Regions from separate parts of the Cytobacillus sp. FSL W7-1323 genome, predicted to be linked through region 1. Evidence: predicted binding sites of a transcription regulator. Region 1 holds the regulator's gene; each other region holds the start of a gene.
What was found. The regulator Rex, encoded in region 1, represses fermentation and respiration genes when NADH is low (regulators of the CRP and FNR family bind a similar motif). The targets are predictions, from matches to a motif close to TTGTGAAATATTTCACAA.
Positions count from the first base shown of each region.

Region 2: a site for Rex is predicted at 6,597-6,614, ahead of qoxA (cytochrome aa3 quinol oxidase subunit II). Genes of this name have one in related genera too.
Region 3: a site for Rex is predicted at 6,209-6,226, ahead of MKX67_RS14375 (formate/nitrite transporter family protein). Genes of this name have one in related genera too.

Region 1 covers NZ_CP151998.1:465,015-475,088, forward strand. Annotated here, with positions in the region: rRNA gene MKX67_RS02500 (23S ribosomal RNA) at 1-652, shown strand, start outside; rRNA gene rrf (5S ribosomal RNA) at 885-1,001, shown strand; tRNA gene MKX67_RS02510 (tRNA-Met) at 1,028-1,101, shown strand; tRNA gene MKX67_RS02515 (tRNA-Asp) at 1,105-1,181, shown strand; gene MKX67_RS02520 (hypothetical protein) at 1,587-2,024, shown strand; gene tsaE (tRNA (adenosine(37)-N6)-threonylcarbamoyltransferase complex ATPase subunit type 1 TsaE) at 2,086-2,541, shown strand; gene tsaB (tRNA (adenosine(37)-N6)-threonylcarbamoyltransferase complex dimerization subunit type 1 TsaB) at 2,538-3,245, shown strand; gene rimI (ribosomal protein S18-alanine N-acetyltransferase) at 3,242-3,694, shown strand; gene tsaD (tRNA (adenosine(37)-N6)-threonylcarbamoyltransferase complex transferase subunit TsaD) at 3,691-4,713, shown strand; gene MKX67_RS02545 (ATP-binding cassette domain-containing protein) at 5,000-6,925, opposite strand; gene moaC (cyclic pyranopterin monophosphate synthase MoaC) at 7,069-7,551, shown strand; gene MKX67_RS02555 (redox-sensing transcriptional repressor Rex) at 7,575-8,213, shown strand; gene MKX67_RS02560 (DUF4305 domain-containing protein) at 8,243-8,446, opposite strand; gene MKX67_RS02565 (type II CAAX endopeptidase family protein) at 8,453-9,181, opposite strand; gene groES (co-chaperone GroES) at 9,448-9,732, shown strand; gene groL (chaperonin GroEL) at 9,793-10,074, shown strand, end outside.
Region 2 covers NZ_CP151998.1:2,478,518-2,488,591, reverse strand. Annotated here, with positions in the region: gene MKX67_RS12685 (AAA family ATPase) at 359-2,056, opposite strand; gene MKX67_RS12680 (hypothetical protein) at 2,394-2,666, shown strand; gene qoxD (cytochrome aa3 quinol oxidase subunit IV) at 2,698-2,988, opposite strand; gene qoxC (cytochrome aa3 quinol oxidase subunit III) at 2,991-3,587, opposite strand; gene qoxB (cytochrome aa3 quinol oxidase subunit I) at 3,587-5,533, opposite strand; gene qoxA (cytochrome aa3 quinol oxidase subunit II) at 5,578-6,492, opposite strand; gene MKX67_RS12655 (DUF3889 domain-containing protein) at 7,362-7,691, shown strand; gene MKX67_RS12650 (small, acid-soluble spore protein, H family) at 7,688-7,879, opposite strand; gene MKX67_RS12645 (2-oxoglutarate dehydrogenase E1 component) at 8,316-10,074, shown strand, end outside.
Region 3 covers NZ_CP151998.1:2,841,648-2,851,721, forward strand. Annotated here, with positions in the region: gene MKX67_RS14350 (dynamin family protein) at 1-2,921, opposite strand, end outside; gene MKX67_RS14355 (hypothetical protein) at 3,116-3,289, opposite strand; gene MKX67_RS14360 (isoprenylcysteine carboxylmethyltransferase family protein) at 3,308-3,859, opposite strand; gene MKX67_RS14365 (3-oxoacyl-[acyl-carrier-protein] synthase III C-terminal domain-containing protein) at 3,865-4,950, opposite strand; gene MKX67_RS14370 (hypothetical protein) at 5,175-5,297, opposite strand; gene MKX67_RS14375 (formate/nitrite transporter family protein) at 5,359-6,159, opposite strand; gene fdhD (formate dehydrogenase accessory sulfurtransferase FdhD) at 6,413-7,204, opposite strand; gene MKX67_RS14385 (DUF2294 domain-containing protein) at 7,219-7,569, opposite strand; gene fdhF (formate dehydrogenase subunit alpha) at 8,016-10,074, shown strand, end outside.

The DNA of each region.
Region 1 (10,074 bases):
CTGGGGCGGTCGCCTCCTAAAGAGTAACGGAGGCGCCCAAAGGTTCCCTCAGAATGGTTGGAAATCATTCGTAGAGTGTAAAGGCACAAGGGAGCTTGACTGCGAGACCTACAAGTCGAGCAGGGACGAAAGTCGGGCTTAGTGATCCGGTGGTTCCGCATGGAAGGGCCATCGCTCAACGGATAAAAGCTACCCCGGGGATAACAGGCTTATCTCCCCCAAGAGTCCACATCGACGGGGAGGTTTGGCACCTCGATGTCGGCTCATCGCATCCTGGGGCTGTAGTCGGTCCCAAGGGTTGGGCTGTTCGCCCATTAAAGCGGTACGCGAGCTGGGTTCAGAACGTCGTGAGACAGTTCGGTCCCTATCCGTCGTGGGCGCAGGAAATTTGAGAGGAGCTGTCCTTAGTACGAGAGGACCGGGATGGACGCACCGCTGGTGTACCAGTTGTCTTGCCAAAGGCATCGCTGGGTAGCTATGTGCGGAAGGGATAAGTGCTGAAAGCATCTAAGCATGAAGCCCCCCTCGAGATGAGATTTCCCATAGCGCAAGCTAGTAAGATCCCTGAAAGATGATCAGGTTGATAGGTTAGAGGTGGAAGTGTGGCGACACATGCAGCTGACTAATACTAATCGATCGAGGACTTAACCAATTCGAAATGCGGAGGCGCCTTGCCCAGGTGCGACAAGCATAAGGCGAATTTGACAGGAGGTTGTTCTTTAACCTCATGACAAATTTGACTTATGACCTCGAGCAACTAGGCGCCGCAGCTGGACAGAACTACGTAAGTAGTATCCTACAGCACGCATTCAGGCGATTACTCAATAAATATCTTCTTCAACATTACCTAGTTTTGAGGGAACGATTCCCTTACAATTTCATAGTCCGGTGGCGATAGCGAGAAGGTCACACCCGTTCCCATACCGAACACGGAAGTTAAGCTTCTCAGCGCCGATGGTAGTTAGGGGCTGTCCCCTTGTGAGAGTAGGACGTTGCCGGGCATATGATTTTTATAAAATAATATTATCGCGGGGTGGAGCAGTTCGGTAGCTCGTCGGGCTCATAACCCGAAGGTCGCAGGTTCAAATCCTGCCCCCGCAATCTGGTCCGGTAGTTCAGTTGGTTAGAATGCCTGCCTGTCACGCAGGAGGTCGCGGGTTCGAGTCCCGTCCGGACCGCCAGTTTAATTTTATATGTGAAACGTATCGAAACAGGGAACTTGTTTCGTTTTTTTTGTGTAGAAAACTTAGGTTCTATAGGTTCAAGTAGAATTGATTTGTGCCTCGTAAAAAAGTACATCATGACTAATTTGTAAGTCCTTGATAGAGATATAACGCATTATTATTTACAAAAATCCTTACGTTTAATCTATCCCAATAGCTGTAATGATCAGTTTATCCATCATATTGTATATTACTAGAGAAACTATCACTTTAGCTCGCCATTAGGCGGGTTTTCTTTTTGTCAAAAAACAAATGCAAATTAGGATGCGTAAACCAAAAATATGTTAAGTAATTTCTAAAAACAACTATTTTTAGTTGCCTCTACGGAAATAACCGTTAAATAGTAGATACAGGCAAAAGATAGTGTTGAAAAGTTTTAGGCGGGAACGGAAGAAACGCGCAAAAGAAAAAGAAAGAGAGCAAGGAATTGCGCGCAAAAGGAAGAAACGCGCAAAAGAAAAAGAAAGAGAGCAAGGAATTGCGCGCAAAAGGAAGAAACGCGAAAGAGAAAGAGAAAGAGAGCCGGGAATTGCGCGCAAAAGGAAGATACGCGCAAAAGAAAAAGAAAAAGAGCAAGGAATTGCGCGTAAAAGGAAGATACGCGCAAAAGAAAAAGAAAGAGAGCCGGGAATTGCGCGTAAAAGGAAGATACGCGCAAAAGAAAGAGAAAAAGAGCCGGGAATTGCGTGCAAAAGGAAGATACGCGCAAGACAAAGAGAAAAAGAGCAAGGAATTGCGCGCAAAAGGTTACTGTCCCGACAAAACAAAGTGTTCTTTGATGTCTATGAAAAAATCATGTAAACTACATGTATATGTGTCATTATTATTGTAAATAAATGAAAGACCAAATGTAGGTGATAAAATGGATCAATTCCAGTGGAATACAAAAAATACGGAAGAAACAATGGCATTTGCAAAGAGGCTAGGAGAAAAAGCAGCTGCAGGTGATGTCATTTTATTAGAAGGTGATTTAGGGGCAGGTAAAACAACATTTACGAAAGGGCTTGCGTTAGGCCTTGGTATTGAACGAAATGTGAATAGCCCTACATTCACTATTATAAAGGAATATAATGGTCGTCTACCTTTGTACCATATGGATGTTTACCGGGTGGAGGATGGCGATGAAGATCTTGGGTTTGATGAGTATTTTCATGGGCAAGGTGTGACCGTCGTGGAATGGGCTCATCTAATAGAAGATCAACTGCCAGAAGAAAGGTTAAAAATTGTAATCCATTATACCGGAAATGAAGAACGAAGAATAGCGCTACATCCAAAAGGAAAACGCTATGTGAAGCTGTGTGAGGAGTTAGTAAAATGAAAATATTAGCTATAGACACGTCAAATTATACACTAGGGATCGCTCTAGTAGATGACGACAAAATTATAGGGGAATATATCACGAATATCAAAAAGAATCACTCAGTTCGTGTAATGCCCGCGATAGAAATGCTTTTAAAGGATTGCGATACGTTGCCACAAGATATAGAAAAGATTGTTGTCGCAGAAGGACCCGGTTCATATACGGGGGTAAGAATTGGTGTAACCATAGCTAAAACATTAGCTTGGACGTTGAATATACCTCTTTCAGGCGTATCGAGTCTAGCTGTTTTGGCAGCAAGTGCAGGTAGTTATTTTAACGGTGTCATTTCACCGTTATTTGATGCGAGAAGAGGTCAGATTTATACTGGTTTATATCAATTTCAAGAGAGTCGGTTATTAGATCTAGCATCGGATCATCTAACGTTGACCGTTAATTGGACGCAACGTTTATTAAATAGAGAAGAACCGGTTTTATTTGTCGGTAATGATTTATCCATACACAAGGAACAAATTAAAGCAGACTTAGGGGATCGGGCATATTTTGCACGTTTAACTGAACAAAATCCTCGTCCTTCTGAATTGGCCATTTTAGGTAGAGATAAGGAAGCTGTTGATATCCACAATTTTGTCCCTAATTATATCCGTCTTGCTGAGGCAGAGGCAAAATGGATTGAAGCTTCGAAAGGGAGCAAGCTCCAATGACCAGTAAATTAACGTTTCGGTTAATGAACGAAGATGATATTGATGAAGTATTAAAAGTAGAACAGGCATCTTTTTCTTCACCTTGGAGTAGAGAGGCCTTTTATAATGAAATGACATTGAACCAATTCTCGGTCTACGTTGTATTAGAAGACGGAGAAGAATTGATAGGATACGGTGGGGCATGGGTGGTTACAGACGAGGCCCATGTAACAAATGTAGCGATACTACCCAGATATAGAGGGAAGAAACTTGGCGAGGCGTTAATGGTCCAGCTGATGGATGTTGTAAAAGAAATGGGTGCCCTTAAAATGACCCTAGAAGTAAGGGTGAGTAACATGATAGCAAGACGGTTGTATAGCAAGCTAGGTTTTCAAGAAGGCGGAATTAGAAAAAATTATTATTCGGATAATCATGAAGATGCTTTAGTAATGTGGGTGAATATAAAATGAAAAAAGATCAATATATATTAGGGATAGAAACAAGCTGTGATGAAACAGCAGTAGCCATCATTAAAAATGGTAGAGAGATCATCGCTAATGTTGTCGCTTCTCAAATTGAAAGTCATAAAAGGTTTGGCGGGGTTGTACCAGAAATCGCTTCAAGGCATCATGTAGAACAAATGACCATTGTGTTAGAAGAAGCGTTAAATAAAGCGAGTATGACGATGAACGATATCGATGCAATTGCTGTGACAGAAGGTCCAGGGTTAGTGGGTGCCTTACTTGTCGGTGTAAATGCAGCGAAGGCGATTGCCTTTGCTCATCAAAAGCCACTTATTGGGGTGCACCATATAGCAGGGCATATTTATGCCAATCGCTTAATTAAAGAAATGACTTTCCCGGCGCTTGCATTAGTCGTTTCCGGGGGCCATACAGAGCTCGTTTATATGAAAGCACATGGTGATTTTGAAGTTATTGGCGAAACACGTGATGATGCTGCTGGAGAAGCATATGATAAAGTAGCGCGAGTTCTAAATATGCCATATCCAGGTGGGCCACATATTGATCGCCTTGCCCATGAAGGAGAAGCGACAATTAAGCTTCCTCGTGCGTGGCTAGAAGAAGGCTCCTTTGATTTTAGTTTCAGTGGATTGAAGTCTGCCGTTATCAACACAGTGCATAATGCTGAACAACGTGGAGAGACCATCTTACCAGAGGATTTAGCAGCGAGCTTTCAAGAAAGCGTCATTGAGGTATTAGTGACCAAGACCTTAAAAGCAGTAGAGGCATATGATGTGAAACAACTACTATTAGCAGGTGGCGTTGCAGCAAATAAAGGACTTCGTGAAGCATTAACAGAGACCTTTAAGAATAAGGAAGAGATAGACTTAGTCATTCCGCCATTACATTTATGCACAGATAATGCAGCGATGATTGCTGCAGTAGGGGCAATTATGTTCGAAAAAGGGATGTTCTCAGATATGAGTATGAATGCAAACCCAGGGTTAGATATACAGTTTCAACAATAATAATGAAGACTAGTGAATCATGATCATCTATTCACTAGTCTTTTTATTTTTAGTGATGACACAAAGTTATTCACAATATCAAGTATAGTATGGGTGGCATATCATATTGTGGATAATATTAAAATTTTCAGAGTTTTTGTTGATAAGTATCATAAAAATTGTGGATAATGTGGAAAAGTGTTGTTTCACCTATTGTTAATCCGTTTGTGCTGTGAATAAAAATGTGGACAATTTACTTGTAGAAAGAAAAGCTGGGGATAATTAAATTATCCCCAGCTACGTTTAATTACATTAAATCTCCCAATTCGCTCCATTCTTCAAGTAACTGCTCGAGTTGTGCTTTTATAGCCTCATTTTTAGTTGTAATCTCGAGGACTTTCTCGTGGTCCTGGAAGATTTCAGGGTCACAGAGTTGTTCATCGTAAGTTTCAATTTGCGCTTCTAACTCTTCGATTAACTGTTCAATTTCTGTCAGCCTTCTTTTTCGTTGTCTTTCTAGTTTCTTCGCTTCTTTATCTTGTTGATAACTTTGCTTTTCTGGTTTAGTGATACTTTCTTGTGGCAGGTCTGCTGATTCAAAAAGCTCTATTTCTTCAATTTCCGCCTTTTTATCCACATAGTAATCATAATCCCCTAAAAATTCCGTTGCTCCACTTGTTGATAACTCAATCACCTTTGTTGCGATCCTATTAATAAAATAGCGGTCATGAGAGACAAAGAGGAGCGTACCTGGAAAATCAATAAGTGCATTTTCAAGAATTTCTTTACTATCAAGGTCTAAATGGTTAGTCGGCTCATCTAGTATGAGGACATTTGCTCTTTGCAACATCAACTTAGCTAGTGCTAATCGTGCTTTTTCTCCACCACTCAATGTAGAGACAATTTTCAAGACATCATCTCCAGAGAAGAGGAAGTTACCTAACACGGTACGGACATCTTTTTCAGGCATGAGGGGGTAATCATCCCAGAGCTCGTTTAATACGGTTTTATTTGAACTCAAATCAGCTTGCTGTTGGTCGTAATAGCCAATGCGGATATTTGAGCCATATTGAAACGTGCCACCTAAAGCAGGTAGCTTGTCTACAAGGGTCTTCAATAAAGTCGACTTTCCAATACCATTGGGACCTACTAAAGCAATGGAATCGCCTCGAGACATGCGAAATGAAATGTGATCACTGATCTTTTCTTCTTGATAGCCAATTGCTAAAGAGTCAGCGGTTAGCACATCATTGCCTGATTGACGATCAATTTGAAAGCCGAATGTCGCTGATTTCTCATCCCCTTGGGGGCGATCCATTCGCTCCATCTTCTCAAGCTGCTTGCGCCGGCTTTGTGCACGCTTTGTTGTCGAAGCACGGGCAAGGTTGCGTTGAACAAAGTCTTCTAGTTTCGCAATTTCTTCTTGTTGTTTTTCATACATTTTCAAGTCACGTTCATAATTCGCTGCTTTTTGGTCAAGATATTTGCTGTAGTTACCAACGTATTTTTTAATATGGTTACGTGATAGTTCATATACCTGGTTGACGACTTTATCTAAGAAATAGCGGTCATGTGAGACAATTAAAATAGCACCATCATAACCACTAAGATACTGCTCTAGCCATGACAATGTTTCAATATCTAAATGGTTGGTCGGCTCATCTAAAATCAGTAAATCAGGTTTGGTTAACAATAATTTCGCAAGTGCAAGTCGCGTCCTTTGCCCCCCGCTTAATGCAGAAATTTTTGTATCATAGCTAAACGATTGAAAATTAAGGCCATGTAGTACAGAACGAATGTCTGCCTCGTATTGATAGCCACCTTGTTCTTTAAAGTTGACTTGCATTTGATCATAGGTTTTTAAAATTTTATCGTAAGCTTCACCGTTTTCGATGAGTGTTGCATCGCCCATCTGTGTTTCTAGTAAGCGCAGTTCCTTCTCTTGTTTGCGCAAATAATCAAACACGGTAAGCATTTCGTCCCAAATAGATAGCTCAGATTCTAGTCCTGTATTTTGTGCAAGATAACCGATTTTGGTTTCTTTCGATTGAATAATTTCACCGGAATCATAGGACATATGTCCAGCAATAATTTTTAAAAGAGTTGATTTTCCCGCACCATTACGTCCAACTAATGCAATGCGGTCTCTCGTTTGTACTTCAAGCTTTATATTCATTAATATAGGATCAGCCACAAAACTTTTCGAAAGCTGATTAACCTGTAATAATATCATTATATTTCACCTCTGTTATAGTGATAGTGTACCTTAATCAGGTGAGGTTCGGCAATAAAGTCACTATTTGGATAGAATATATAAAAAACTACATTACACAGATGAATCAAAATAGTGTATCATTTTCATGTGAGGTGTTATGAATGGCTGAATTTACACATTTTAATGAAGAAGGCAGAGCGAAGATGGTGGATGTGAGTGAAAAACCACAAACTGCCCGTACAGCAATTGCTCATAGTAGTATTGAGCTAAATCAAGAAATCTATCAGAAGATTACTGATGGCACAATGAAAAAGGGAGATGTGCTGGCTGTTGCTCAAGTGGCAGGTATTATGGCTGCGAAAAAGACATCTGATATCATCCCGATGTGTCATCCACTTGCCTTAACCGGTATTGATATATCTTTCAATTGGGAAGAGGTAGAGGATCAGTATGTGTTACATATTGATTGTACAGTGAAAACTAATGGGCATACCGGAGTAGAAATGGAAGCGTTGACAGCTGCTACAGCTACCGCTTTAACGGTATATGATATGTGCAAAGCAGTAGATAAAGGCATGGTAATAGGACCAACATATTTAGTAGAGAAAACCGGTGGTAAAAACGGTGATTTTAGAAGGGCTTAAGTAAATGGAATGGAGTGGAGCCTATGTCCAATGAATCAACGAAAATCCCTCAAGCAACGGCTAAGCGATTGCCTTTGTATTATCGTTTTTTGAAAAATTTACACGCATCAGGAAAGCAGCGAGTTTCTTCAGCAGAATTAAGTGAAGCGGTGAAAGTAGATTCTGCAACAATTCGACGAGATTTCTCCTATTTCGGTGCTTTAGGGAAAAAAGGTTACGGATATAACGTAAATTACTTATTAGGATTTTTCCGTAAGACACTCGATCAAGATGAAGTGACAAAGGTAGCGTTAATTGGTGTAGGGAATCTAGGTACAGCGTTTTTAAATTATAATTTTTTAAAAAATAATAATACAAAGATTGAAGTGGCATTTGATGTTTCAGAAAGTAGGGTTGGCACGTCTGTAGGCGAGGTACCTGTTCGTCATTTAGATGACCTAGAAAAGTTGATTGATGAGCACCATATTCAAGTTGTCATTTTGACTGTACCGTCTCATGCGGCACAACCAATTACGGATCGAATCGTTAAAAGTCATGTAAAGGGAATCTTGAACTTTACGCCAGCGCGGTTAACGGTTCCTTCCCATATTCGCATCCATCATATTGATTTGGCGGTCGAATTGCAATCATTAGTATACTTCTTAAAACACTATCCATCATAAAAAAGGAGCTGACCCGCATGGAGTCAGCTCTATTTTTTATCCTCTTTCTTTTTCATACGATAATGCATAGCGATTAATTTAATCCCGCCACCAATATCAAAAGTGGCAAAAATCAAAATGAAGATCGTTAAAAATCCCCAACCTCCACCGTTTTGAAGGTTAATAATTGCAAAATAAATAAATACAAATCCAAAAAGAAGGGAGATAATCCCTGTGAACAAAGGTGTTCTCATCTAACATCATCCTAATCTGCTAAAAATCATTTGTACCGTTTCTAAGTCTGTCATATATTTTTCTAGCTTATCCATATTCAATTGAATCACAACGACAAAGGTATTCATCGCTACATGAGCAATGATCGGTACGAGAATACGATTGGTTTTTACATATAAAAACGCGAACGTAAAGCCCATCGCTGCATAAAGAAGTAAGTGCTCAATTTCCCCATGGGCGAGAGAGAAAATTAATGAACTAATCAGTGCTGATAAAAAGAAGTTCAATCGTTTATGCAAGGAACCAAAAATGATTTTCCTGAAAATGATCTCTTCTAAAATCGGCCCAATAATGGAAACAACAATAATCACAAGAGCAGACGTTTCAATTAATGACATAATTTGCTGCGTATTATCTGACCCCATATCAATGCCGAGCATTAATTCAATATTCGCTGCAACGGTTTGAGCAATAAATGCTAGCGGAATACCTGCAATCGCCCACCCGATAGAAGTCGATAATGGTGCTTGATTCCTCATTGACATCTCTTTGCTTTCTTTCCGTAAAAACCACAAAGTTAAGAGAAGGGTAATTGTAAAACTAATGACAATCCAGAGTGGCGGTGCAATTTTTGCAACCTCATCAAAGCTGTATCCTAACATATTACCTAGAAAAAGAATGGCAGGAACGCCAACGATGGCTGATAATTGCATGGCTATATAAATCATAATGATAAACCAATACTCTTTTTTCAATGGCTAGTCTCCTATTCTTAAAGAAGTTACACTAATATTTATTTTACCTGTTAAACACTATTAGTTTCAAATAGTACATCCTTATGAAGTGCATAAAACAAATAGAAGTTGTATAGAATGGAGAGGTTCGCATTTTTTTTTGCAAAATTGCAAGGTTCTTACTTGCAAAAAAGAGTAGTTTTGATTAATATAATAATTGTGTTAGCACTCAAGACTAACGAGTGCTAATAAAATAATTTTTGAATGAATTGAGGAGGTTGTTTCACTTGTTGAAGCCACTAGGTGATCGAATTATTATCGAGCTTGTTGAAACGGAAGAAAAAACTGCAAGCGGTATCGTACTACCAGATAGCGCGAAAGAAAAGCCTCAAGAAGGTAAAGTCGTAGCAGTAGGTACTGGACGTGTACTAGAAAATGGTGAACGTGTAGCATTAGAAGTTGCAGAAGGCGACCTTATTATCTTCTCAAAATATGCAGGAACAGAAGTGAAATACGAAGGTACAGAATACTTAATTTTACGTGAAAACGACATTCTTGCTGTGATCGGTTAATAAAAAAACAGCTATATACTTATTATAAAGATTTTTAACTATTAGAGGAGGTACTTAATAATGGCTAAAGATATTAAATTTAGTGAAGACGCTCGCCGCGCGATGCTTCGTGGTGTGGATACACTTGCAGATGCAGTAAAAGTAACTCTTGGACCTAAAGGACGTAACGTGGTTCTTGAGAAGAAATTCGGTTCTCCATTAATTACAAATGATGGTGTAACAATTGCTAAAGAAATCGAACTAGAAGATGCATTTGAAAACATGGGTGCGAAACTAGTTGCTGAAGTAGCAAGTAAAACAAACGACGTAGCTGGTGACGGTACAACAACTGCAACGGTTCTA
Region 2 (10,074 bases), 2.0 Mb from region 1:
ATTAAATCAAAAACAGTATGGTTAGAAAGATGCACTGGAAAAAGAATAGTTAAGGTTAAGGAAAGTAAAATAGAAACAAAAAAAATGCCAACTTTCTTTTTAGGATGATATTTAGAAGGGACAATTATTTTTGTTATTGGTATAATCATTAAAATCAAAAAATGCAGTATAATATTTGTGATGAATTCATACAAAAGCATCATTCCTAACATGGTTATATATTCATATATAAACATTATACATTTAGTTGGATATTCCTGCTTCATTTTGTCGAATAATAGAATCGTTGAGGAGAGAACTAAAAAATGAACACTTTCAACAGGCGGTTGAAAGTGTTCATTTATATGTGTTGGCATTTTCATTTGTTTCGTACTAATTGTTCAATTACATCTCCATCTAATGTTTCATAAGACATGAGGGCGTGAACAATGTCTGCATGTGCCTTACTATGTTCGAGTAGTAAGGACTCTGCTCGTTTTAATGCTTGATAATAAAGTGATTGTAATAATTCGTCTTTACGCTTTGATTCAAAAGAAAGGGTGAATCCATCTTCTAAGAGACCGTTTTCAACCATCTGTTCTAATAGTTGCTTTGCTTGTTGGACATCCCCGCTAACACCGATACTATGCTCTCCTAATAGTTGTCTTTCTGCTACTCCTCCACCTAAAATCATTGCCACTTGATCAAGCAGTTCGCTAAAAGTAGATAAATGGAGTTCTTTTTGAATAGGTGCAACATAACCCAATGCTTGGCCACGAGGAATAATGGTCGCTTTTCTAACTGAACCCGGTTTTGTCACAGCTGCAATGAGGGCATGGCCCGCTTCATGGATGGCTACTCTTCGCTTAATATTTACATCTTGTAAAGGTAGGCTGCTATTTCCTAGTATAGTTCGGTCCAATGCAAAATTGAGATCATCTTTTGTAATTTCTTTATGATTATTGAGTATTGCTTTTCTACTTGCTGTTTCAAACAGAGAATGGAGATCAGCTCCAGAAAAACCGGATGTTGATTCAGCTAAAACAGTAAGTGAAGCTGAGACATCACTGGCAAGTTGTCGATTTTTTGCATGAATATCAATGATTTCTTTTCTTCCTTTCAAATCAGGTAACTGAATATGAAAGCTGAAGTCAATTCTGCCTGGTCGAAGAAAGGCATCATCTAGCATATCTTTTCTGTTCGTTGCTGCAATAAATAAAATACCATCATTTGATAGCCCACCATCTAATTGAACGAGTAATTCCGTTAATGTTTTTTCACTTTCTTCCCCGCCATGAGGCTTTCTTTTGCCTGCTAAAGCATCTACCTCGTCAATAAAAATAACAGCAGGTTGATTCTTGCGGGCATTTTGAAAAAGTGAACGTACCCTTGCAGCACCAATACCAACAAACATTTCATTAAAAGCAGAACCACTTGAAGAGTAAAATTGCGCATTTAATTCCTTAGCTATTGCTTGTGCAAGCAATGTTTTACCAGTGCCAGGAGGGCCATAAAGAAGAATCCCTTTAGGAGGCTTAATCCCTAATTCTACTGCTTTAGCTGGCGACTTTAAGGATGATATGGTTTGTAATAATTCATCCTTCATTTCTGGTTGCAAGCCTCCAACATCATTTAATGTTGTCGAGGGGAGCGGTTTCGCTTTAGATACAGATTGTTTTAGTTGATTGGTTGCACCCATTTTTCCTGATTTAAACAAATAAATAACTGTTGCAATTAATAATGATAAGAAAGCAATAATAATCCATATACTATATGAGTTAGTCGCAGAATATTTATATTCTATTGGATAAGTAGCGACAAGGTTTTCAACTTTATCACTATTAGGTGTGATATGAGAAATAAATTTTTTCTCGTCTATTACCACTTCTATTTTTCCGTTTTTATATTCCTTCATTTCAATGTCAGCTTGGGAATAATTTTGTATATTGGCTTCTAATTGAGAGAAGGGGATTGTATGAGTGGTTGGTTTATTCATCAAATAATAGGTGATAAAAATAGCTAACATAAATAACAGTGATATAAGAATGAGAGTTGCACGTTTTATTTTATGTGACAAATTTATAACCCCCAAAAAAATTAATATCAAACATGTTTTGGTAATGTAAATATATGTCCATTATAAAGGGAGAGAAAAGCTATTTTTAGTATAAAACGTTGTTAACATAGGAATATAATGCATAATTTGTGAAGAAAATAAGTGGTGAAACCGTTATTTTTGTCAAAAATAAGGCTAAAAGTAAAATCAAACTATAATTATTTGCATAATATAATAAAAAATAACAAATTAATCGAAAAGTCAACCCGAAAAAAGAGATAATTTTGTCAAATTCGCGAAAAAATATTGACATAATTGTGAACAGGGTGGATAATGGATGAAAAGGAGGATGATGGAAATGAATACATCAAAAGCTATGTTAAAAGCAGTTAAGTATTATGGAGGTACATTATTGATTGCCGGAATCATCATCTTTTCGATCGGATTCTTTGGAAACGTTTCCAGTACGTTAACTGGTATTGGTATTGGTACGGTAATGGGAGCCATTTTTGTCTTTTTAATGGGCGTCTTTTTTGTAGCTACAGAGGAAGTATTAGAAAAGACAGGTAGAAGAAAATCTAAACTAGATACATTAGCAAAAGTAACAGCAACATCTATTAAAACAAAGTAGGAGCGCCCGAAAGAGGACGCTCCTTTTTTATTTATTGAATTTGGTAAGTCCAAACCATTGTTAGTAGGGAACCAAGAATGGTGAAGATTGCAATTAATACACCATAGTAAATTGTAATATAGATGGCGTTTTTATCTTCTGATTCACCAGCATGCATGAATAGTACTAATTGTAGCCCTGCTTGAATAAAAGCAGTTACAAGTAAGATTGTCATTCCAACTGCAAATGACATATCAAAGAAGTAAACCATTAGGGCAACAGCTGTTAGCACGAGTGAAAAGATAAATCCCATCACTTGTTTCATCGGGAATAATTCTTTCATCATTACATCATTCCTTTCAGATAGACGAAGCTGAAGATGAAGATCCAAACAACGTCTAGGAAGTGCCAGTAAAGAGAGAAGATAAATGACTTATTCGTTGTTCTTGGTGTTAAGCCATATTTCTTTACTTGAATTAGGATACATGTTCCCCAGAATAACCCGAAAGTTACGTGCGCGCCGTGTGTTCCTAAAGTGGTTAATAGGATTGCACTAAATGCACTTGTTTGTAGTCCTGCGCCAACATGAACATAATGAACGAATTCATAAATTTCAACACCGAGGAAGATAGCCCCAAGTACGATTGTTGCAATAAAGAATCCCATCATTGCTTTTTGGCGACCAAGTCTCATCGCGTGAACCATGAGGCCAATTGTGAAACTACTTGTTAATAGAACGAGTGTTTCAATTAATACAGGTGTGATTTCAAAAATTTCAGCACCCGATGGGCCATCACCTGTACCACCTGACAAAATAAAGTAAGATGCAAATAATGTTGCAAATAACATAACTTCCGCACCGAGGAAAATCCAGAAGCCAAGAATCTTTAAGCGATTTTCATCAGTACTGTACTCAAGAGGGAGAGAGTGATCAATCTTCATTATCTTTTACCTCCCAATTCTTTTTCTGTTTCTTCTATTTCTTCAATAGAAATATATCTTCCATGATCATTTTCAAATGATTGATAAGCCATACAAGCGAAAATACCTAGTGTACAAATAATTAACGGAATCCACATTGCAAAGACGAACGAGAATCCCCACATGAAGAAGATAATTCCCATAATGAATGGAATACCACTGTTGTTCGGCATGTGAATCTTTTCAATTTTATCTGGGAATAACGGTGTGCCTTTTTTCTTTGAATCCCAGAATGTTTCATAGGAATCGATCTTAGGCATAGTTGCAAAATTATACTCAGGAACTGGCGTATGTGTAGCCCATTCAAGTGTACGTGCATCCCAAGGATCTGATCCAATATCTCTTGGTGCATAACGGAAACTATAGTAAATATTATAAACGATTAACGCAAATCCAGCTGCTAACATAAGGGCGCCAACCATAGAAATCATATTCCAAATACCAAATCCACTTGCTTCAGAATAAGTGTACATACGTCTAGCTTGACCATCTAAACCAGAGATGAACATTGGCATAAAGGCAACTAATGTACCAATCGCAATAATCCAAGCGCCGATTTTACCAAGACGATCATTTAACATGAAGCCGAACATTTTTGGCCAGTAGTAATAAAGGGCAGCTAGCATTGCGAACACAACCCCAGGAATGATTACCATATGGAAGTGAGCAACTAAGAACATTGTATTATGGTATTGATAGTCAGCTGCTGACATACCAAGCATAACCCCTGTTACACCACCAAGTGTGAAAAGTGGGATAAACAACATTGAGTAAAGCATTGGCGTTGTCATCACGATTTTACCTTTATACAGTGTTAACAACCAGTTGAATATTTTTACACCGGTAGGTACTGCTATTGCCATCGTTGTAATAGAGAAAATACTGTTAACGAAAGCGCCTTGACCCATTGTAAAGAAGTGGTGAACCCATACAACGAATGATAATAGTGAAATGATTACCATTGAAGCAACCATTGATTTATAACCATATAGGTTACGTCTAGCGAAAGTAGAGATTACCTCACTGTAAATACCGAATGCAGGCAAGATTAAGATATATACTTCAGGGTGTCCCCAAACCCAGAAAAGGTTGGCCCATAACATATCCATACCGCCATTTGTTGATGCAAAGAAATGTGTACCGAATAAACGATCTAATGTACCCATTGCAAGCGCAACTGTTAATACAGGGAAAGCAAATACGATAATAACGTTCGTAATTAATGCTGACCAAGTAAACATTGGCATTTTCATTAATGTCATGCCTGGAGCACGCATTTTCAAGATTGTCGTCATAAAGTTGATACCTGTTGCTAATGTACCTAGACCGGCAATCTGTATCGCAATCATATAATAGTTCGTACCGACAGAGGTACTAAATTCATTATCTGCTAACGGGAAATAAGATGTCCAACCCGCATCTGGTGATCCTCCGATAACGAAAGAGATATTAAATAACATTGCACCGGCAAAGAATAACCAGAAGCTAAGTGCATTAAGACGTGGGAACGCAACATCGCGAGCCCCAATTTGCAGTGGAACAACAAAGTTCATAAACCCGATAATAAATGGCATAGCCATGAAGAGAATCATAACAACACCATGTGTAGTGAATATCTCGTTATAATGCTGTGCATCAAGCAATTTGTTCTCAGGTGCTGATAATTGCGCACGCATCATAATTGCGTCAGCGCCTCCTCGGAATAGCATGAGGATCGCTGCAATAATATACATAATACCTAATCGTTTATGGTCAACAGTTGTTAACCATTCACGCCATAAATAACCCCATTTTTTAAAATATGTTATCCCAACTACAATGGCAATAGAAACAATTGCAATTGCTACCATTGAAGCATAAATAGCTGGACTTGGATGTGGTATGGCAAAACGTTCAAAGAACTCCATCCTGTATACTCCTTTCAGAAGATGTCAATAGACACTTCATCTAATTAATGGCTACTGTGGTCAGTGTGACCTTCGTGCTCATCATGATTTTCATGATTTTCTTCTGAATCTTCATCATTTGATTGATGATGTTCATGCCCTTCAGGTGCTGGGCTAAACTCTAAATGAGTGCCAGTAAAGGTCATCTTACCTAAGTGACCTGGCTCTAGTAACTCTTCAAATTTATCTTCAGTAATTGGATCAGCTGTTTGATGAACTTCATCTACCCATTCCTCAAATTCAACTGGAGACATTGCTGTTACATCAAACGTATTTTCAGCAAAACCTTTTCCGCTGAAGTTTGCATTTCTACCCATGAATTCACCAGGATGATCAGCAGCTAAATGTAATGTTGTTACCATATCGGCCATTGCATATTTCTGTCCGCCAAGTTGTGGAATCCAGAAGCTGGTAATTGGACCGAATGAGTAAAGTTTAAATTCAAGTGCTCGATCTGTAGGTATATATAAGTAATTTACTGTTTCAATATCTTCTTCAGGATAGCTGAAGTGCCATTTCCAGTTAGATGATGATGCATATACAACTAATGGCTCCTTATCTTCATACCCTGGTGGTGTTGCTTCAACTTTATAGTTACTTTGGACAGAAACAAATGATAGATAAGCAACAATTAGTACAGGTATTCCGACACAAACTGCCTCCACCCATTTATTTCCCTCGATGTGAGGTGGTTCATAATCTTTTCCTTGTTTAGATGAACGAAATTTAATGAGCATATATGCAAGCATTGCAAAAACTACAATAACAATACCAGACATTAACCATATGGACATCATAATATCGTTAGCCTGGACTTCGGCCTGTGGACCTTTAGGATTTAGAACAGTAAGTGGTTCACACCCAGCAAGTACAGCGGCAATGGCAACTATAGCCAATAAAAGAGCCCTTTTCAATTTCATTGATGTACCCCTTTCTATCTTTCTAAAAATCTATTGTTTTATTTGAACGTGAATATCACGCCTGTAACCCTATGTTAGTATCATAAATGGTTAAAAACAATTGAATGTGATAGGTGTCACAAAATGTTCATGAACAAATGATGAATTTGGTCACAAAATGTTCATGAAACTGAAAGTAAAAAGAAAAAATAATATTATTTAAATACTCTATTTTAAGAAAAAACTGAAAAATGAATATTGCATCGTTCAATAAATTTTAAAGGTTGCTTCTTTATTTATTATATTAATATAAATGATGTTGTGTATTTGACTAACAGTACCCACAAAAAAAGTGTGAAGTCTTCGAATGGTTTTGAAACGGATGAAAAAAGAGGAGGGTTATCTTGTTAAAGAAATTTGATATTGATCAATTTTTAGACGGTGTATATAACCCGACTGATGATATTCATCATTTAATAGAAATAATTGAAATAGATGATTTACTTGAGAGAACAAAATAGGCCTTTATGTCTTCCACTTTTTGTTTTAGATGTTGTACGATTACTTTTATTAAAATAATCATATCTAAAACTAATCAAATGAAATAATAATGAACATTTTCTTATATTTTTTAAAGGCTATGTTGACATTTACGATATAAGGGTTAATGGAACAATAGATAAAGAAAAGCGGGCAAGTTTTAACCATTAACTTGCCCGCTTTTCTTTATCTATTGATATTTACTTTTGCACTAGCAAGTTTTGCTTTGAATTTTTCTTTCATTATATAACCCATTTCCCAAAAAAACTTTCATAAAGAATAAACATTGAAAAGATAGTAAAACTATAAATATTTCCATCAAAAAATAAAAGTGAAGAGGTGAGGAGAAAATGGAGAAAAGAGTGTTTCTCTCAATTGTCATAGTGTTGTTTAGCTATATATTTATTTCAAGCCCTCAAACAAGCTTTGCCGTTTATGATGCACCTTCTTATGCGAAATGGGGTAAAGAAGCGATGATGATCGCAAAGGAAAAATACCCATCAGCAGATATTGTTGATTATCAGCATCTTGGAAAAGAAGTAAAGGATGAGACAGAAATAGAAAAGTTTAAACTTTGGATGCGTCAACAGGAGATAGAATATGGGCTCTATGTGTTTATTGAATATGATAAAGATTCGGAGAAAATCGTCCGTATTTTAACGAAAAAAACGGACCGTTAACGTATTGTATTTTCTTCTATTAATTGTGCGAGTGGAACAACTTGATTCTTATCTACGTTGTTTCTTTCGCACACCCTTGCCATTTTAGTTAATTCATAGAGATCGACAATGACGATATTTACGCCATCGAAAGTTACTTCATATTCGTTTTGACTTTTTAGTAGTTCCCTCGCTCTAGCTAAATCCATAAGTTCACATCCTCTCTCGTAGTATTTTATTCAGTTTGAATATTTAGTGCACAATTCTACCAATAATAAGGCTTTTGATATATACTTAAATAGGCAAACGGTTTAGAAGTTGAATGATTATCAACTTGTAGACGTTAGTTCATCTTTCCAATTTATTACACTAATAGGCGTGATATAGGAATTAAATTAATTCACTTTTTTAATATAAGTATTTTTTCTAAAAATATTAGCTGTATTTTCGTGATTTTCTCTTTTTTCCCTTTGTATATGCGCCTTTAACGTGGTAAAATGGCTTAGGAAACATTTCGTCCTCTGGAAATTAACATTATTCGGAATTTTAATATACGAAATAATATTGTTACTATCCTAGAATGGATATGGGGCGGAAATAAATTATCCAAATATATTTAAAAAAGAGTTGTGGAGGTAATTTTCCATGAAGAAGCCTTCAGAGGGTAGCGGACCTTTAGAACAAAGTTTTTATGGTCCTAACCTTGGCTATGTAATCGAGCTTTATGAGATGTATTTAGAAAATCCAGAATCAGTTGACCAAGAAATGAGAGAGTATTTTGAGGTTAATGGTTCACCATTGCAACAAACAGGGGTAGCTCCTGTAAGTTTAGGAGCAGAAAGCACTGGCGTAAGTCCAGCACAAATTGAAAAAACTTTATCAGCTATTCGTCTTGCCGATTTTATTCGTTCAAACGGACATAAAGCTGCTGATATTTATCCCCTAGTTAATAGGGAAGAAAAGAATGTTGCTATTTTTGATTTAAGTAATTATGGATTAACAGAAGCAGATTTACGTGCAATACCAGCTCATCTTATATGTACAGATGCGAATATTCCGTTAAGAGATGGATTAGAAGCATTTGAATACTTAAAAAATGCTTATATGGATACGTTAGCATTTGAGTTCACTCATGTTGACAATTTAGAAGAAAAAGATTGGCTTCGTCGCAAGGTTGAAACAAATAGCCTTAAACTTAACTTGCAAAAACCTGAAAAAGCGAAAGTGTACAAAAGATTAACGGAAGTAGAAGAGTTTGAAAAATTCTTACACCGTACTTTCGTCGGTCAAAAACGCTTCTCTATTGAAGGTTTAGATACGATGGTACCAATGTTAGATGAAATTGTATCAGGTTCAGTGGCGAATGGCACAAAAACAATAAATATTGGAATGGCACACCGCGGACGTTTAAATGTGCTTGCTCATGTACTTGGTAAGCCTTATGAGATGATATTCGCGGAATTTCAGCATGCGCCGAACAAAGATCTTGTCCCATCTGAAGGTTCTATTGGTATCAGCTATGGATGGACAGGCGATGTAAAATACCATCTGGGATTAGACAAACAAATCAAGGCTGAAAATACAACAGTTGCAAACTTAACACTTGCGAACAACCCAAGCCATTTAGAGTTCGTTGGTCCTGTAGTTGAAGGATATACAAGAGCGGCTCAAGATAAACGTACTACTGATGGTTTCCCAGAAGTTAATTACGACGAAGCACTTTCCATCATTATTCACGGAGACGCTGCTTTTCCAGGGCAAGGTGTTGTCGCTGAAACATTAAATCTTGGTCAATTAAATGGCTATAATACTGGTGGTTCCATCCATATTATTGCTAATAACACGATTGGCTTTACAACAGAATCTTATGATTCTAGATCGACTAGATATGCAAGTGATTTAGCCAAAGGCTATGAGGTTCCAATCGTGCATGTAAATGCAGATGATCCCGAAGCAGTCATCAATGCCGCTAAATTAGCTATTGAATATAGAGATAAATTCCATAAAGATTTCTTAATTGACTTAATTGGGTATCGCCGCTTTGGTCACAATGAAATGGACGAGCCGATGACCACAAACCCAGCGATGTATAATATTATCCATAAAAGACCAACGATTAAAGAGCTTTATGGTGAGAAATTAAAAAAAGATCAATACTTATCAGAAGAAGAGGTTACTGCTATTCATTCGGAAGTAGCTGAAAAACTTCAGCAAGCTTACGATAAAGTGCCGGATAAACAAGAAGATGCAACTGAATTAAATCCACCTGAGACAGTGGAAAATGGTATACCAAGCATTCAAACTGCTGTGCCATTAGAGTCTTTACAGCAATTGAATGAAGAACTTCTAAAATGGCCGGAAGAATATAAAGTCTTTAGAAAGCTAAGTAAAATATTACAACGTC
Region 3 (10,074 bases), 2.2 Mb from region 1:
GTTAGAAGTTCTCTTTTTGCTAACTTTGCTTCTTTACTTTCTTTAGAAGATTCAATAAATGTACGCAATTGGTTCATTACTCGATTCCACTCAAGTTCAGCAGCAGATAATGAAAGTGACATCAAATCGTGATTAATGAAACGATAGAAACTTTCTTCAAAATCCTTCATTCCAGAAGAATGTTCTTCACCTGATTGTTTTTCGAATAATGCCTGTAAACTCGATAACCCATGTAAGGTTGGTCTTCTAATGCCGTATTGAATGAGCTGATCATGAACATATTGCAAGACATCGTTTTTCTCTTCTTCATCACTTGCAAGGTCAATAGCGTTGACAACAAAGAACATTTTATCAAGTTCAAACGCATCTTTAACCCGGCCCAACTGTATAAGGAACTCACGATCGGCTTTGGAGAAAGCATGATTATAGTACGTCACGAAAAGAATGGCATCTGAGTTTTTAATATAGTCAAAAGCTACTCCTGTATGACGTGCGTTAATGGAATCCGCACCTGGAGTATCAACGAGTGTAATGCCTCTGTCAGTCAATTCACATTGATAAAATACTTCAATCATCTCAACAAAACATGATTTTTCTTCTTTAGCAACATAATCTGCTAGTTCTGTGAGGTCTGTAATCACTTCTTTACCAAGCTTTTCTTGAAAATTATTATACCCTTTGGCAAAGGCCGCAAGAAAGGCAAAGTGCGTTTTTTCATGCGCATCAAAATCATGATGCTCTTTTAAAATCACATCTATCTTCCCTATAGCTTCAGTAAATGATTGTGCTTGTTGATTAAAGACTTGTAGCGAACGATTAATATCTGCAAACATGACTTTTTCACTTTTTACAAATACCTTAACGGTACCATGAGGGTACTCTGCAGTAACAGGCATAATTTTATTAATGGCAGCAGTTGTTGGATTTGGCGATACCGGCAAGATTTTTTCACCAATTAATGCGTTGGCAAACGAAGATTTTCCAGCACTAAAGGCACCAAACAAAGCAACAGTGAAACTGCGTGATTGTAGTCGGTCAGCTTTCTCTAATAGCTCTGCTGATATTTTGTGGAAACCTGGGATATCTCGTAACTCTTTTGCGGTATGCTCGAGCTTACTAATTAGAGCCTCGATATCAGCTTCATGATTATTTTCTTGGTTCATTTCTTTTTCAACAATTGAATGAGTACTCACTACTTGTTTAGTATCAACAAACTCTTCTTCACCTTCACGAATAATTTGGACATCTTCATCCTTTGGTCTCATTAACTCTTGGACGGAAGCTGAAACTTTTTTAAGGTCTAGCTCTCCTGCCAATAGTTTCTTAATTTCTGCTTTTTGCTCTGATTGTTTTGCTTTAATTTCCTTTAATATACTAAGTGCCTCACCGAAACGAGCATAAGCATCCCATTCATCTTTCATTGCGAGAATTTTTTCATTAGCTAACTCTTCTAACTCTTTCAAATACAACTCTTTCCAGTTGATTATTTGTTTCTTCGTTTCTTTTTTTACAGCATCAGACACATCCCGTGTATATTGCAAAACATAATCACCTGAGAGCCTCGCCCCTTCTTTAATAGCTGTCTTTAACAGGCTTTCTGGTATATTGATATTAATGTTTTGAGCTTGTGACTGTAACTCATTATGATGTATGTGATCATCTTTTAATTTTTTTAAGAATAACTCTTTCACATGCCATTCAATTTGCGATTGGACTTTTTCCTTTAAATCGTTATATAAAAGACTTAGCCTTGTACTTCGTTCTTGTTCAGTTTTAGCCTTCGCAAATAATAGGCCTACTTTAAAGCCAGGTTGCATTGATTCTAAATAATTCTCAGCTAATTCTCTCGTTTGAAACGGCATTAAATAAGCATTATTTAAGATATCTTCCATATCATGATTCAAATCAATTTCTGCCTGATATTTTTTTTGCTGCAATGCTTGTTTATGTGACTGTAATTGTTCAATCTTTTCAAATACGAGCGCTCGTTCATCTTCAGGCAGAGCTGCTAAAATTTCCTCATTAGCTGCTATGTCATGAGTGTCTTTTTCTTCTAAGAAGATAAAATGTTCTTCAGTTAATTTCTGTAATGAGTGAAGAACAGATTGTGGTAAGAGCCTATCTTTTTGGCCAATTTGTTCGTAGATGAACTTCTGAAGAGCAGAAAAATCATTATGTGGTAACTCTGGTTTCTTCAACGATGTATAGAAGATTCTTTCAGGTTGAACGCCCCACGAGGCGAAAGAATCCTTTACACTTTCAGTAAAATGTTGAAAACTTAATTCTTCTTCTCGATGCTTATCTATTTGATTGATAATTAAGTATACTTGTTTACCCGCTGCAGTTAAGTCTTTAGTGAATAAGAAGTTGAGTTCTGATTGCACATGATTATAATCCATCACATAAAAGACCATATCAGCTAAATGTAGAGCCGACTCAGTAGCAATTCTATGCGCATCATCTGTTGAATCAATTCCTGGTGTATCCATAATAACCGTATCTTTTGGCAAATTTGTTTCCGAATGGCTAATTTCTACAGTATGAATGAGGTCTCCATCTTTACTATATTTTTTAATTTTTTCATAATCATAAGGTGCAGGATAGAGCTTTGGCATCCCTTCCTTAAGATACACCTTGGCATAATCCTCTCCAGATTTCACTTTAACTAAATTCGCACTTGTTGGGATAGGGCTGGATGGCAGTAAGTTTTCTCCCACAATTTTATTGATCATGCTCGATTTACCCGCAGAGAAATGTCCACAAAATGCAATCGCGTATTGTGAATCTCGTAATTTATAGACGAGGTCTCTTGCTCTTGAAGCAGAAACATTATCTCCATTTTGTTCAAAAAACAATGATAATGCTGCTATTCTTTCAATTAATTCATTTTGACTAAGTTGTTTACCCACTGTTTGAACCATAATTAATCCCCTTGTCACATCAATTTACTACTATTATAATTGCGCAAGCTTTTTTCCTATATAGGTATTAATATATTATAAATATGGGGTAAAGTGAACCTTTCGTTATGAAAATTGGTATTTTCACCAAAAAAAAGAAGAAGCCTCACTCACTAAGGCTTCTTCCTATATGTAATAAAGGGGTAAACGCTAATTTAAGATTTTGCTTCTGACTTTGTAACACCATTCAACACATATTTCATTACTGCACCATAAACAGCGATAGTGCCAACCACAAAAAGAGCTGTCAAATGTATCACGCCTTTCATTAATTGAGAATAAGTATCATCTTCAATTAATAATTTATCATAATCGAGAATGATTTTCAATACTAAAATAAACCTTTTTCAAATTTTTCCTATTTCTTCATCTCTCTTCATAGGAAACGCTTCTTCATATTTCGTTAATGCTTTTAATGCTTCTTCCTCAACTGGAATACGAATGGCTAAAATAAAGAAATTTAACAGAGTGAAAACAAGGGCAGTATAGTAAGCTTGAAACAATAGAGGCATAATAAGAAACTCCATTGCAACGACTGTATAGTTTGGGTGCTTTAGCCAACGGTATGGTCCTTTAGTTACCACTTTTGCTTTGGGTAAAACAATAATCTTTGTATTCCAGAACCTCCCTAAGGAAGATAACGCCCATATTCTTATCACTTGTGTGAGTATAAATAACGGCAGTAAATAATACCAATAAGGAGATAATCCTTTACCGAACACAATTACCTCAACTGTTAAAACAATAAAAAACAAACTATGTACCATAACGATTAGTGGATAATGACTTTGACCAAATTCAATGCCACCTCTTTTTTTCATCCAATCCTCATTGAATCTTGCGACGATTAACTCGATACACCGTTGAGAAATAACAAATAGAAGAAAATAAAAAAACATTTAATTCACCTCCATTTTAATAAAAGTAATTCCGAGCTAAAACCCGGCCCTAAGGCAGTTGCCAAACCTATATCATCCTTTTTTCCAAGGAGAAAAAACCTTCGCAAAACATATAATATTGTGCTTGATGACATATTGCCGAACTCCCTTAGAACGTCAAGTGAAGTGGCGGTCATCTCAGCAGGAATTTGTAAAGACGCTTGATAAGCATCAATCACTTTTTTTCCACCTGGATGAGCAATAAAATGTTGCAAATCGGTTATTTGTAATGAGAATTGATTTAAGAATGTCTGTACATTTGGCTTCAGCCAGCCTTCAATAATTGTGGGAATATCTCTTGAGAATATGACATATAAACCATCATCCTTTACGTCCCAACCCATTACATCAAGCGAATCCTTTTTTGTCGTTGATTGTGTCCCGTATATATGGGGGATGGCAGGCAATTTCTGATATTTTTGATAACCACTTTCATCACCAGCGATTAATGCACAGGCAACACCATCAGCAAATAAAGAAGTACCAACAAGATTACTCTTAGAGCGATCATTTCTTTGAAAAGTTAAACTGCATAATTCAATTGTTAATACTAAAACCTTTGCTTTTGGATAAGCTAAGCAATATTCATAAGCCCTTGATAAACCCGATGCACCACCTGCACAGCCTAAGCCCCATATTGGGATCCTTTTTGTTTGCTCAGAAAAGGGTAATAGATTCATTATTCTTGCCTCAAGCGATGGTGTAGCTAAACCTGAGCTAGTAATCGTAAAAATCGCATCTATCTCTTGATACTTAATAGGTTGATTTAGAAACTCCCTCGTTGTTAAACACTTTTCAATCGCCTCACACCCAAGTTTTACTCCCGTTTCAATGAAGGCATCATTTTTATCAGCAAAGCTATGGTCCTCTTTAAACCAATCTAGTTCTTTGGCAAAATGACGTTTTTCAATTTGTCCGTTTTGGAATACTTTTAATAAACGATCGATATCTTTGAAAGATTGCCCAAATAAGTGGCGTGCAAATGCTACCACTTCATTTTGAGTAATTTCATTTGATGGGGGTACTTCTGAGATAGATAAAATAGCTGGCATAAGGAACTCCCTTTCTGTCTATGTACGGGTATTTTTTCCTTAATAAGGATATTTATGCATTGATTGGTTTTTAATCTTTCTCGTTCATTTTTTGCATAAAAAAAAGCCGAATGAGTTATCTCATTCGGCTCAGAAAGATGTGTTTTGAAGGAGTTGCTGTGCCCTTTTATCATATCTTAAAGTGGCTCTCTTGGCATTACGCAAACTTTACCAATTATAATTGCTTATTTATTGCCTTGCTTATGCACATCAATGATAATCGTTTTATCAATGATTTGACCACAGACACGACAAACTCCTTGTTCTTTATATAGCGTTTTACAATAATCACAATAATATTGCTGCATTTGCTCACATCCAATATCTCTAATAGATTATTTTATGTAAGCTATGATGAATGTGCTTCTATTATGAAGCTTTTTTCAACTGAGATTTTGTTTCATTTTTTGGTTTATAAGAGACAAAGTAAGCTAGGCCAACAAACACAGCCCCTCCAACTACATTACCTAAAAAGGCAGGTATGATATTGCCAATGAAATCTACCCAAGTAAACGAACCTGCAAAAATCGCAGCTGGAATAACGAACATGTTGGCAACAACGTGCTGGAATCCAATCGCAACAAATGCCATAACCGGGAACCAAATAGCCAAAATTTTACCTGCAAAATCATGAGCACCATAAGCTAACCAAACAGCTAGGCATACGAGCCAGTTACAACCAATCGCTGAAACAAATGTTTGTAAGAATGTATCATCAATTTTTGCACCAGCAATCGCTACTGTTTTATCAAGGTATGGACCTGTCTCTGTTAATCCAACGACATGTCCAAAGAAATAAGCAACAAACAGTGCCCCTACAAAATTGGATAATAACACCCAAAACCAATTATTCAATAATTGCCCAAGACTAATTCTCTTTGAGAACAAAGCACTCGCAACTGACATCATGTTACCTGTAATTAATTCAGCCCCAGCCAATACTACTAATACAAGGCCTAAAGGGAAAACTGCTGCACCTAAAAACGATCCGAAACTTCCCCACTCTGCCGGTAAATTCCCAATAACACGAATGTCTAATAAAAATCCTAGTGCAATAAATGCCCCACCTAAAAAGCCTAAAACCAACAGCGACAAAAGTGGTATTTTCGTTTTTGCAACACCTGTTGCAATCGTCTGTTCCATAATTTCTTGCGGTTTACTAAATCCCATTCTAACTACCCCCTAAATAAAAAAGGCAGCACTCAGACATCCCTTACTTTTGTAAAGGATTTCAAAGAATGCTGCCTAACCCTTCTGCAATCCCCTACAGAAGTATCAGTCATCATATTTATATTGTTTGTAAAAAGAAATAAAACAGTGCTTGCCTTACTTCCATTTACCCATTGCAAACTATATGCTACCAAAAAACAAAAAATTTTACTAGACTATTTTTTATTTTTTTCGTGTAGCGAAGTATTTCTTTTTATAATAGGATTCGTTCAGGATAAGTATATATATTCATGTTGCCATTACGAATAAATCCAACAGTCGTAATTCCTAATTCCTCTGCTGAGCGCAAAGCAAACTCTGTTGGTGCAGATTTTGAGAGAATCATTTCACAACCAATTTTTGCTACCTTTAAAAGTATTTCTGAGGAGATTCTTCCTGTGAAAACAATAATCTTCCCTTTCATGCTGATGCCCTCTCTTAAACTATAACCATATATCTTATCAAGCGCATTATGCCTACCAATATCCATTCTGCTTAATAATATCCCATTTTTGTCACAAAGCGCAGCGCTATGTACACCACCTGTTTGTTTAAATGTAGTCGCAGACGCTTGTAATTGTTCCATTAACTGATTACATTCATTGACAGTTAATCGAATATTAACATCTTCCATTTTCTTAGCTGTTAATGCATCATTAACAAAAACAAAGCCTTGTCTACTCATACCACAACAAGAAGTAATATATCTTTTATTTTGGAAGTTTTGTATATAAGGATTTGTACGATCTGTTGTAACATGAACGAACCCTTCCTTTTCTTGTACCCATATATCTTTAATATGCTTGTAAGATCTTATGATACCTTCTGATGCAAGATAACCTATCACCATGTCCTCAATATATTCTGGTGTACATACCATTGTGACTAGCTCTTCTCCATTCAGCTTAACCGTTACTGCATATTCGGTAACAATGGTATCTTCCATTTTTTCAACTTTATTTCCAGTCACTCGTATGATTTTACGACTCGTTTCCACTTGCTTCATCTTTTCTCCTCTTTCTATGAATCTATGATATTTTTATCGAATACAAATACAGATATCGCCATATTCTCTTCCACTTTAATATCAGAAAACAAATGTAACAGCGTCGCACCGACCAATTCTTCCATTCCTTCTGGCGTACCTTCTGCATATACATCTTGAATCATTTTTGTTCTTGCTGAATGCACCATTTCTTTGCCATCTTCTGTACGAGAAATAAATTGTTCTGTCGGTGTGAGATTACCGTATAAAGTCGAAACGGCCATATTCTCTACAAACACTGTGTGGATTTTCTCCGGTCCCTTACCAAATAAGTCTTTTCTTAATTTACGAATGATATCATTAAACTCATGCACCATTTTTGACATCTTCTTTACCCCTTTATATAAGATTCTGTCTCAATTGTATAATCATAGTACATGCTTAAAAAAAATGAAAGGGGCTGCAAATAGGAAAAAAATTGCACGATGATTGCTTCACTGTTTCACAATACCAAAATTACCCTATTGGACTGTAATCGTTATAAGATTAAATTCATTATTGTTAAATTTAATTTTTAGCGCTATAATAACTAGTGGAATTGTTGGAGGGGTAATATTTTCATGTTGTCTCTCTATCAATGGTACTTTCTACATACTAAAAATGGTATGGATTGGTATAATAGCAAGCGTTGTTATTTAACTATTCCACCATGGATTATGCTCGCTTTTTGAAAGCGGTATAGTACATGGTGGTTTTTTTATTGGTTTAAGCAGAAACACTCACTTTATTCTCTTTAAACCATTGTTTGATCAAGTGTAAGGGGGAAACAAAATTGACTTCCAATGTAAACATTACAATTAATGGTGTGGATTATGAGGGGCATGAGGGGCAAACCATTCTCCAAATCATTAATCAAAATCAAATTGAACATCCACAGATTTGTTATTTACCAGAGGTTGACCCAATACAAACATGTGACACATGTATTGTAGAAGTAAATGGTCAACTTATGCGCTCATGCTCGACTGTAGCAGAAAGTGGTATGAGTGTTAGCTTAAGCTCCAACCGTGCCAAAGAGGCACAAACAGAAGCAATGGACCGTATTTTAGAAAACCATTTACTGTATTGTACAGTTTGTGATAATAATAACGGCAACTGTAAAGTCCATAATACAGCTGAATTATTAGAGATTGAGCATCAAAAGTATCCTTATACGCCTAAAGAAGATAAATCGGCTGTCGATATGTCGCATCCTTTCTATCGTTATGATCCAAATCAATGTATTGCCTGTGGACAATGTGTTGAGATTTGTCAAAGTCTACAAGTAAATGAAACACTTTCAATTGATTGGGAAAGAGAAAGACCAAGAGTTATTTGGGACCAAGGTGTATCCATTGATGAATCGTCATGTGTTTCATGCGGACAATGTGTAACGGTTTGTCCATGTAATGCCTTAATGGAAAAATCAATGCTCGGTAATGCAGGTTTCATGACAAAGATTGATGATGAGATCATGACACCAATGATTGACCTTGTAAAAGAAGTAGAACCGAACTATGGCACGATTTTTGCTGTATCAGAAGTTGAAGCTGCGATGCGTGAAGAAAGAATCGAAAAAACAAAAACCGTTTGTACTTTCTGTGGTGTAGGTTGTTCGTTTGAAGTATGGACAAAAGACCGTGAAATTTTGAAAGTGCAACCAAGCCACGATGCACCAGTAAATGCAATTTCCACTTGTGTTAAAGGTAAATTCGGTTGGGATTTTGTTAATTCTGAAGAGAGAATTACAAAACCATTGATTAGAAAAGAAGGTCGCTTTGTAGAAGCTAGTTGGAACGAGGCATTAGACCTTGTAGCTAGTAAACTAGGAAGTATTAAAGAAGAATTCGGCAAAGATTCAATTGGCTTTATTTCTTCTTCAAAAATTACAAATGAAGATAGCTATTCATTACAAAAATTAGCTAGACAAGTATTTGAAACGAATAATATCGATAACTGCTCTCGTTATTGCCAATCACCAGCCACTGATGGCTTATTCAGAACTGTAGGTATGGGCGGTGACGCTGGAACTATTAAAGATATTGCTGAAGCAGGTCTTGTCATTATTGTTGGTGCAAACCCGGCAGAGGGTCACCCTGTTCTTGCTACACGTGTAAAAAGAGCCCATAAATACCACGGTCAAAAGTTAATTGTCGCAGACTTGCGTAAAAATGAGATGGCTGAACGTTCTGATATATTTATAAGTCCGAAACAAGGAACAGACCAAGTTTGGTTAATGGCTGTAACCAAATACATGATCGATCAAGGTTGGCATGATGCTGAATTTATTAAGGAAAATGTCAATTACTTCGATGATTTTAATGAAGTTTTAGAGAAATATACGTTAGCATATGCTGAAGAAACGACTGGTTTATCACAATCACAAATCATCGAAATTGCCGAAATGATTCGTGATGCTGACGGTACTTGTGTCCTTTGGGGTATGGGCGTTACGCAAAATACTGGTGGTTCTGATACTTCAGCTGCTATTTCTAACCTGTTATTAGCAACAGGTAACTATCGTCGCCCAGGTGCTGGAGCTTATCCATTGCGTGGACATAACAATGTACAAGGTGCATGTGATATGGGTACCTTACCTACTTGGTTACCAGGCTATCAACATATTACCGATGATATCGCTCGTGCGAAGTTTGAGAAAGCTTACGGAGTTGAAATCTCAGGTACACCAGGTTTAGATAATATTCAAATGTTACAAGCGATTGAAAAAGATGAAATGAAAGCAATGTACCTTGTTGGTGAAGACATGGCACTTGTTGATTCGGACGCGAACCATGTAGATAAAGTACTTTCTAGTCTTGACTTCTTTGTTGTTCAGGATATATTCTTCTCTC